Regions from separate parts of the Psychrobacillus sp. NPDC093180 genome, predicted to be linked through region 2. Evidence: predicted binding sites of a transcription regulator. Region 2 holds the regulator's gene; each other region holds the start of a gene.
What was found. Region 2 encodes CtsR, which represses protease genes until heat stress. Its sites were predicted from a motif close to ATGGTCAATAAAGGTCAAACA; they were not measured.
Positions count from the first base shown of each region.

Region 1: the regulator CtsR is predicted to act here: its motif matches at 1,510-1,530, upstream of ACIP9W_RS17230 (ATP-dependent Clp protease ATP-binding subunit).
Region 3: the regulator CtsR is predicted to act here: its motif matches at 1,176-1,196, upstream of clpP (ATP-dependent Clp endopeptidase proteolytic subunit ClpP).

Region 1 covers NZ_JBIVOJ010000012.1:22,230-25,511, reverse strand. The annotation lists gene ACIP9W_RS17255 (acetyl-CoA C-acetyltransferase) at 1-108, shown strand, start outside; gene ACIP9W_RS17250 (YqkE family protein) at 127-378, shown strand; gene ACIP9W_RS17245 (hypothetical protein) at 456-773, opposite strand; gene ACIP9W_RS17240 (hypothetical protein) at 761-1,147, opposite strand; partial or broken gene ACIP9W_RS17235 (YqkE family protein) at 1,283-1,402, shown strand; gene ACIP9W_RS17230 (ATP-dependent Clp protease ATP-binding subunit) at 1,592-3,282, shown strand, end outside.
Region 2 covers NZ_JBIVOJ010000011.1:98,415-101,696, forward strand. The annotation lists gene mcsB (protein-arginine kinase McsB) at 1-791, opposite strand, end outside; gene ACIP9W_RS16875 (UvrB/UvrC motif-containing protein) at 781-1,326, opposite strand; gene ACIP9W_RS16880 (CtsR family transcriptional regulator) at 1,348-1,815, opposite strand; gene rsgA (ribosome small subunit-dependent GTPase A) at 2,814-3,282, opposite strand, start outside.
Region 3 covers NZ_JBIVOJ010000006.1:196,138-199,419, forward strand. The annotation lists gene ACIP9W_RS10995 (hypothetical protein) at 26-280, shown strand; gene ACIP9W_RS11000 (catalase) at 195-971, shown strand; tRNA gene ACIP9W_RS11005 (tRNA-Arg) at 1,042-1,113, opposite strand; gene clpP (ATP-dependent Clp endopeptidase proteolytic subunit ClpP) at 1,279-1,875, shown strand; gene ACIP9W_RS11015 (HPr family phosphocarrier protein) at 2,153-2,410, opposite strand; gene whiA (DNA-binding protein WhiA) at 2,430-3,282, opposite strand, start outside.

The sequences.
Region 1 (3,282 bases), on a different contig from region 2:
ATTTTCGTTACTTTACTTCATGAAATGGAAAAACAAGATGCGAAAACAGGCCTTGCAACACTATGTATCGGCGGTGGCCAAGGAGTAGCGACAATCGTTAAACGTTAATATAAGAAGGTGAACCAAATGGCAAAGAAAAAACAAAAACAACAAGCAAAACCAGCAGCAAAAAAAGAAGAGGGAAATGGTCTATTCGATCAGCTTTCATCTGATGTACTAGATAAATTAAAAGAAACAAAGAAACAGCTAGTAGCAGAAGAGCAAGCAAAAGAAGAAGAAAGACAAGCTCAGCTCGCTTTTGAAAAAAAGCAAAAAGAAAAAAATAAAACGTTTGAAGAACTACTGGATGAGTATGGATATGGTGGTTCGAAGTTTTAGGCGAATTATAAAAGTTTAGAAATCCAGTAGGTGGATTTCTAAACTTTTTTTGTTGGAGTTGTGTTTATTTAATTATTTTAAATAACATCATCATAAAGAGATGTAGCACTAAATACAATTTCTCCTTTGAGTAGGGAATCCAAATGCCACCACCATTCGTCCATGGACTCTTTAGACATTGAAAAGTCATAGGCTTTATTTGTGTGTTCATAAACTTGTTCTGCATGGCTTAATAATTTTAAATCATAGGCAGCTAACATTCTTTTTTCTTCTTTAGTAAGTGTTAGTTGATGTAATTCGCTTCTAATATGGAATGTTTCAAGCATTTCAAAAGGGCTTGTTTCACAATCAGTGACTCCTTGACCATATAGATTTATTAATGTCATTCGATCCATGAAAAAACCTCCTTAACTGTACCAATATAATTATATCCTTTTTCTTTTGATAAATAACGATCGGATGATTTTGTTGTCATAGCTGTTTCCATACTTCTATCTTCCCCAATGATAATTATCCAATTATTTGCGGAAAAGATAATGTAGCGTTGTGCAAAATGTTCCAAGTGATAAATGTGGACATTACTTTGGATATTTGTAACTATATCAGTAATTAAATTATTATATTCTTCTAGTGTGGATTCTAAGGGGATATCACGCCTAGTGATTCGTTTTTTTAGATGTATTAAGTCTTTTCCGGGTTTCCATTGTGGTCCTTTTTCTTTATAGTCTAGAATGATTTGAATTATAAGTTTTTTGAGGTCGGAATCCAAATGGCAGCCTCCTTAACCATAACTTTTCTATTATTTGCATTATATCATAGGACAGTTCCATTTTTTTCTCTTGATTGAATTAAATGCGAAGATATCCAATTAGCCATTGTAAATTTAGATTTTTCGCCCACAATCGAGAGGGTAGTAGAAGAAGAAAGACAAGCTCAGCTAGCTTTTGAAAAAAAGCAAAAAGAAAAAAATAAAACGTTTGAAGAACTACTGGATGAGTATGGATATGGTGGTTCGAAGTTTTAATAGAAGTACAATTACTGTCCAGAAATCTGTTTATTAGATTTCTGGGCAGTTTTTTTAATAGTTATTATTTCATGTTTGATAATTTATATACCCAAGCAAATTATTTGAAAGTCAAAAAAGGTCAGTGTATACTAAAGTCAAAGGTTAAAGATAGTCAAAGTCAAATGATTATTGGGAGGAATTATATATATGAAATGTCAACATTGTGGAAAAAACGACGCAACGATGAGTTTAAAAGTACAAGTTAATCATCAAGGAATGCAAATGCACCTATGTCATACTTGTTTTCAAGATATTCAATCGCAATTGACTGCAGGGAAAATACCGTCATTTAGTAGTGATGCACAGCAGTTTTTCCAATCTAATGGTGGTCATCAGGCACGAACAAAAACAAGACAGGCAGATAATCATCAAGGCGATAGTTTGTTGGACCAACTTGGTAAAAATCTTTCAAACGATGCTAAGGAAGGCCGAATCGATCCAGTCATCGGCCGTGAACAAGAAGTAAAACGTGTTATTGAGACATTAAATCGAAGAAATAAAAATAATCCTGTCTTAATCGGAGAGCCTGGTGTTGGTAAAACAGCGATCGCCGAGGGACTTGCAGTGAAAATCCACGAAGGCGATGTACCAGTAAAATTAATGAATAAACAAGTGTACTTGCTAGATGTCGCATCCCTAGTAACAAACACTGGTATTCGCGGGCAATTCGAAGAACGCATGAAACAATTGATCCAAGAGCTTCAAACGCGCAAAGACGTAATTCTCTTCATAGATGAAATTCATTTATTAGTAGGAGCAGGTACTGCGGAAGGTTCAAAAATGGATGCCGGGAATATTTTGAAACCAGCTTTAGCACGCGGAGAAATGCAACTAATCGGTGCAACTACATTGAAAGAATATCGTCAAATCGAAAAAGATGCTGCTCTTGAACGTCGCTTCCAACCAATTATTGTGAAGGAACCGACTACTGAAGATGCGATTCATATATTAAATGGTGTTAAGGATCGTTATGAGAACTACCACGGAGTACGCTATTCGGATGAAGCGATAGAAGCTTTTGTTACTTTATCGCAACGTTATATTCAAGATCGATTTTTACCAGACAAAGCAATCGACTTGATGGACGAAGTAGGGGCGCGCTTAAACTTAACCCATACGATAGCGGATTCAGATTCAATCAACAATCGTCTTAACGAAGTAATACAACAAAAAGAACAAGCTGCAGAAAAAGAAGACTACGAGAGAGCAGCAAATTTACGTATGGAGGAAATCCAATTGCGTAAACAGTTAGAGCAAGCAACACAAAATGGAGATACTCCTCAAGTAGAAGTGACGGTTGCAGATATCGAATTAATCGTCGAAGAAAAAACAGGAATTCCTGTGACGAAACTACAAGCAGCAGAGCAAGCAAAAATGAAGGGGATTGCAGAAAGTCTTGGCAAAAAAGTGATTGGCCAAGAAGATGCGGTAAACAAAATTGCCAAAGCTATCCGTCGTAGCCGTGCAGGACTTAAATCGAAAGATCGCCCAATTGGCTCATTCTTATTTGTTGGTCCTACTGGTGTCGGTAAAACGGAGATTACGAAAGTGCTAGCAGAGGAACTATTTGGTTCGCGAGATACGTTGATTCGTCTAGATATGAGTGAATATATGGAGAAACATTCGGTGTCTAAAATTATTGGTTCCCCACCAGGTTATGTAGGCCATGAGGAAGCAGGTCAACTGACAGAACATGTTCGACGTAATCCATATTCCATTTTACTGCTGGATGAAATAGAAAAGGCACATCCAGATGTGCAAAATATGTTCCTGCAAATAATGGAAGATGGTAGATTAACGGATTCACAAGGCCGAACAGTAAGTTTCAAAGATACAGT
Region 2 (3,282 bases):
GCTGAATGCTTTAAAAGTGCATTTCTTGCTTCTCTTTCTTTTTGAATAATTTGTTCGGCAATGCTTTGAAGATCGGCAATTATGTCTTCCTCCGTTTTACCAAGAGTTGTTTGATTGGATACTTGGTATACATTCCCGAGCGCTTCACTGCCTTCCCCGTAAATACCCCTTACAACCATTCCTAATCTAGAGATAATTGTTACGATTCGGTTCATTTGTTTAGTTATCGTTAATGCTGGTAAATGCATCATAACGGATGCACGTAAACCAGTACCTGTATTAGTAGGACAGCTTGTTAAATAACCGAATTGCTCATCAAACGCATAAGATAGCTCTTTTTCTAAAACTCGATCAATCGTGTCTGCTTGCTTGTATGCTTCTTGAATTTGAAGACCTGGAAATAAGCATTGAATACGAATGTGGTCTTCCTCATTGACCATTACGCTAACAGCCTCATCATCAGATATAAGGGCTGAACCAGTCATCGGCGAATTTGCTAGCTTAGGACTGATTAAATGCTTTTCTACAAGGACTTGACGACTCAATTCAGACAAATCCTTTATTTGAATGGAGGAGAAGTTCATCTGTAGATCCTCATTCGCATCTAATAACGTAGCCGAAACGGATTGGTCAATTTTATGCGCTTCATCTTCTGTAAATGCAAGAGGAAATCGATATCCGTTTAAGTTTCTTGCTAGTCGAATTCTTGTACTCATGACAATATCGGAATGTTCTCCATCTCCTGCCATCCAACTAGAAATCGAGTTATCTAAAAAACGTTCAATCGACATGCGTTTCTTCACCTCCAGCGGCAAGTTTATCTTCTAGTTCCCTTACCTCATCCCTTAGCAAGGCGGCCTCTTCAAACTTTTCTGTTTCAATTGCTTCTTTCATTTGCAACCTTATTTCTTCAATTCGTTTTTTCACCGCTAATTTTTCGCCGAATGCACCAGGTGCTTTCCCGACATGTGTCACGTTTCCGTTATGTAAACGTTTAAATACGGTAGGTAATTGTTCTCGAAAACTGTTGTAACAAGAGGCGCAACCAAATTTCCCTTCATCTAAAAATCGTTGAATAGACCAACCACATGCTTCACATTCTAATGGAAGTTTTTTCTGCACTTGTTGCATTGGTTGTTGATCTGTATGATTGAACCAATTTGTTAATAATTGATGGAGAGATAATGGATCATGTTTATATTCCACATAAAACGGGTGGAGACTATTTGCACAGACCTCACAATAATGTCTTTCAAAGTGTTCACCGTTATGCACTTGCGTAACCGTTACTTTTGCAGGTCTTTGCTTACAATTTTCACAAATCACTTTTCAACACCCCGTTCATCTTCACTTTTTTTCATATTTTAAAGTAAGTAGCATTGCACATAGTATACGCGCTCTTAGCTCATCTCTTGCTGGCAGTGGAATAGCAAGTGTCGTTCGATTAAGGGCAGCTAAGATAAGTTTTGCTTCTCGATTAGAAATAACTTCTTCATCGATCAATCGGAATACAATATCTTCTGTTACCGTCTCAGATGCCCCTTTTTCTAGTCCTTGTATTATATGCTCAATCAAATCAGCTTTCGTATGCGCCCGCACGCGGAGGATTCGAATATATCCACCGCCACCACGTTTACTTTCCACTAAGTATCCGCGATCTTGGGTAAATCGAGTATTTATCACATAATTTATCTGAGATGGAACACACTGAAATTTTTCAGCAATTTCACTTCTTTTTATTTCAATTTGTCCCTTACTCTCTTCTTCTATAATGGACTTCAAATACCCTTCAATAATGTCAGATATATTTTTCACCTTCTCACCTCTTCTCGCAAACTGACTTTGACTAACTTTGACTATATTATAACGAGAAAATTATAGTTGTGCAATTGATACGATTCTTCCATCAGTGTTCCCGAATTTCTGAATAAAAAAACATGCATTGTCTTTAAATATGTCTTGTTTTTTCGACAGCTCTTTGTCGTACAGTATAGGGAAACTGCGAAGTAGGGAGTGGAAGAAAGTGACCACTTGGATTTAGCACGGCGGCGCTTCGCTTTCCGCGGGCGAGCGCCGAGCCGCTTCGTCGCGAGTGACTACAGGAGTCTCGTCTGCCCCGCTTTCCCGCAGGAGTCTCGGGCAGCCGCACTAAATCCCTCCAATTATGTAGTGACAGAATACGTTTATCCAAAAAATGGCTAAGGGCAATCAAAATCTGTTGAAAGCAACCAGTTGTAGTCTGAGAGCAACCAAACGAATGTTAAGAGCAACTAGTTGCCGTCTTACAGCAACCAAATTACCCCTGAGAGCAACCAATTTTTCATAAAACAAGTTAACTTGGAGTGAGACACCGATAATAATGGCGCATTATTGGGGACTTAACAAAAAGCATCGATTTTGTCGGCTTTGTCGTGTTCAAGGGCTAGTTTATCGCAGTCACAGTGGATATTGTCGCACTCCACCATTTATTGGATTTACCCAGTTTAGAAACTGTTTAATAGTTGGTTTTAGCAAGCCGATAATGAATAAACAAGCAGTTATTATAGATTTTCGCTGCTGGCGTCGACTCCTGCCGGATGAGGGAGCAAAATGAGACATTCCAACGACGCCCTAAGCGGAGGGAATGGCTCATCGCTCACCCGGCGGAAAGCGTACGACTGCAGTGAAAATCTAGCGGACAACTTCATCAACTAACTACGTCGCAATATCCCTAAACAACCACCTAACAGCAATTTCATAACTCTTAAAAGATAAAAAAACTACTAATCAAATGAATTAGTAGTCGGGTAATTTTAATTTATTCGTTGCAAGATTTATTTTTTCTTTTTGTAATTACTTCTTTGGGTTTTCGTAATTTGTTTCCACTTATCTCGCTCTACTTTTCGAGCGGCCACATCATTTTTTCGTTCAATGTGGGCAAGTTCTCTCATTAATTTTACATAGCTTTTATATCGTTCTTCTTTAATGGTCCCAGTGTATATAGCTTCTTGTATTGCACAACCTGGTTCTTTTTCATGCTTGCAATCTCGGAAACGACATCCTTCTGCTAGTTCCTCAATGTCTTTGAAACTTGCACTTACGCCCTCACTTGTGTCCCAAAGTTGAAATTCTCGCATCCCTGGGGTATCGATTAGTAACCCTCCACCCGGTAATAGGGTTAGCTCTCTATGCGTCGTTGTATGCCGGCCTTTGCTATCGTCTTCCCGAATACCATTAACAGCCATTACTTCTTCACCAGACAATGCATTGATCAAGGAAGACTTCCCTACTCCGGAAGATCCT
Region 3 (3,282 bases), on a different contig from region 2:
CGATCAATAATCGGAGGTGATTCACATGAATAGTATTAACAATCCGAATGATTCCATGCCAAAAGATGTAATCGATACACTGGAAAAGATTCAAGGAAGGTTTCCGGGAGCACGTCGCGCACATGCGAAAGGGTTGTTTTTCGAGGCAACGTTTACACCTAATGGGAATGCCATAGCCTATACAACGGCTGCACATTTGCAAAAAGAAGCCGTATCCAACTGTCCGGTTTTCGAACAGTCCACCAAACCCGACAGCATCCGATTTTCTTTCACCTTTTAAAGGTATGTCTGTGCAATTTCATTTACCAGATGGAACTGCAAGTCATCTAATTAGCACCACCATACCTATTTTCATAACAAAAGATCCAAAAACCTTTATAGATATGTTGAAAATTTTAACGGCAACTAAAACCGGATTGGACAAAGTGGATTTAGGAATAGGTGTGCTGAATATTATAAAAAAGTACCCAGAGAGAAAAAATATCTTGCTTGCTCTGCAAGAACAATTTAAACAGCCACCCATAAGCTATGCGTTGCTCCACTATTACCCAATACACGCATTCTATTTTGTCAATCAAGATGGAAAACGCCAAGCGATAAAATATGAATGGCAGCCTGTACAAGAAAAAGAAGCTTGGCTGGAGAAACCAGCAGCAAAAATAACATCTCCCGATTATCTCGAGGAAGATCTTCACGAGAAATTTAAAAATGGACCAATCTCTTTTAACTTAGTCATTCGTTTAGGCACAGAGGATGATGCTACGGATGACCCAACAGTTGATTGGCCAGAAGACAGGCAACAAATAATAGTTGGTCAATTAACATTAAACAAAGCTCTGTTTCCGAATGAGCCCATTTTGTTTGATCCGACTATAGTGACAGAAGGAATCGAGCTCACTGCAGATCCTATTCTTCACTTTCGTCATGATGCCTATGCGGTCTCTTATGATCGCCGTAAGAAAAATGAATAGAAAAAAACACCTGAAGCATGGAAATCATACTTCAAGTGTTTCTGTATTGCATTTTATAAAATTGATAAAACGCCCCCGGAGGGAATCGAACCCCCATCTCAAGAACCGGAATCTTACGTCATATCCATTAAACTACGGAGGCAAGCGACTAATCTATTATACAAATGATTTATAAATATTTCAACTTAACTTTTTAATGCTTAATATTTGACCTTCCTTGACCTTAATGTGTATGATAAAGTTACAGCTGAGATATACTTTTCAGTAATCAAAATAGACAATACCACCTTTGAAGGAGGCAATCAGGATGAATTTAATTCCTACAGTAATCGAACAAACAAATCGTGGAGAACGTGCGTATGATATTTATTCACGATTATTAAAAGACCGAATTATTATGCTTGGAAGTGGCATTGATGACAATGTAGCTAACTCAATCGTTGCACAGCTTCTATTTCTAGAAGCAGAAGATCCAGATAAAGATATTTCTATCTACATTAACAGCCCAGGCGGTAGCATTACAGCTGGTATGGCAATCTACGATACAATGCAGTTCATCAAACCAGATGTACAAACAATTTGTATTGGTATGGCTGCTTCTATGGGAGCATTCCTTCTTACAGCTGGAACACCTGGAAAACGCTATGCGCTTCCAAATGCTGAAGTAATGATTCACCAACCACTTGGTGGAGCTCAAGGGCAAGCAACAGAAATCGAAATTGCTGCAAAACGTATTTTATTCTTACGCGATAAATTGAATAAAATTATTTCGGAGCGCACAGGTCAACCTATCGAAATAATTGCAAGAGACACAGATCGCGATAACTTCATGACTGCTGAACGTGCAAAAGAATATGGTTTAATCGACCACATCATCGAACGCAGCGAAATGAAAAAATCATAATGAAAATTGTACCCAAGGGAATTTTACTTTCCTTGGGTATTTTTTATTGGGTGAGACTTAAAGCCTCTTATGTGGAAAAGCATAATTTAAATACGCGCAACGTTGAAGTCCATTTGCGCAATGTTCCTCTTCGAACACGCAACGTTATTATCGCTACTCGCAACGTTATAGCACATACGCGCAACATTCCCCTTCAAATGCGCAACGTATTGGTAGCCAAGCCACAAAAAAAGCCATCCCCGAGTCCAACTTGACCGAATGGGACAGCCCTTTGTTTTTATTCTTCATTGGCGATAAATTTTGCTAATGTTTCTACCGCTTCATCCTCGTCTGAGCCTTCTGCGCTTAAGTTTACCGTTATTCCTTTGCTTATTGCTAAGCTCATGATTCCCATGATACTTTTAGCGTTTACTTTTTTCTCATCTTTTTCTAAGTATACATCTGCAATATAACGATTTGCCTCTTGTACAAATAACGCTGCTTGTCTTGCTTGTAATCCCGAGGGTAATTTCACTTCGACTTGTTTTTCTGTCATCAATATACGCTCCATTTCACTAAATTGTTTCGCCTCTACGAAGTGCATCTGCGATTTCATCTATTTTTCGTAATCGATGGTTAATACCGGATTTACTAACATTTCCAGTGGAAACCATTTCCCCTAATTCTTTTAATGTTACATCTTGATATTCAACACGTAAACGTGCAATTTCCCGAAGTTTGTCTGGTAATTGATCGAGACCGATCGAACTTTCTATATAACGGATATTCTCTACTTGGCGAATAGCTGCACTAATTGTCTTGTTTAGATTAGCCGTTTCACAGTTAACTAAACGATTTACGCTATTTCGCATATCTCTGATAATGCGGACATCCTCAAATTTCAATAAGGCACTGTGGGCTCCTGCGATGCTTAAGAAATCAGAAATTTTTTCTGCTTCCTTTAAATATGCAACGAAGCCTTTTTTCCGTTCAATCGTTTTCGCATTCAACTCAAATCCATTCATCAAATCTACTAGTGCGTCACTATGCGTTTTGTATAACGAATAAATTTCTAAATGATATGAAGACGTTTCCGGATTATTAACAGAACCTCCAGCTAAAAACGCACCTCTTAAATAAGCGCGCTTACAGCAATTCTTTTTCACTAACTCTTTTGAAATAGAATATTCAAATTGAAAATGGTCCTTCAATATTTGTAAATCCTCTAATAACTCTTTCGCTCCATCTCGGATACGACAAATATACACATTATTTTTTTTCAATCTCATTTTTTTTCGAACAAGCAACTCTACTTGATATGGATATAACGATTTTATCAGTGTGTATAACCTTCTAGCAATTGCTGCATTTTCAGTTTGTACATCTAAACTAAGCGATTTATTGCTAAATGAAAGCGATCCGTTCATT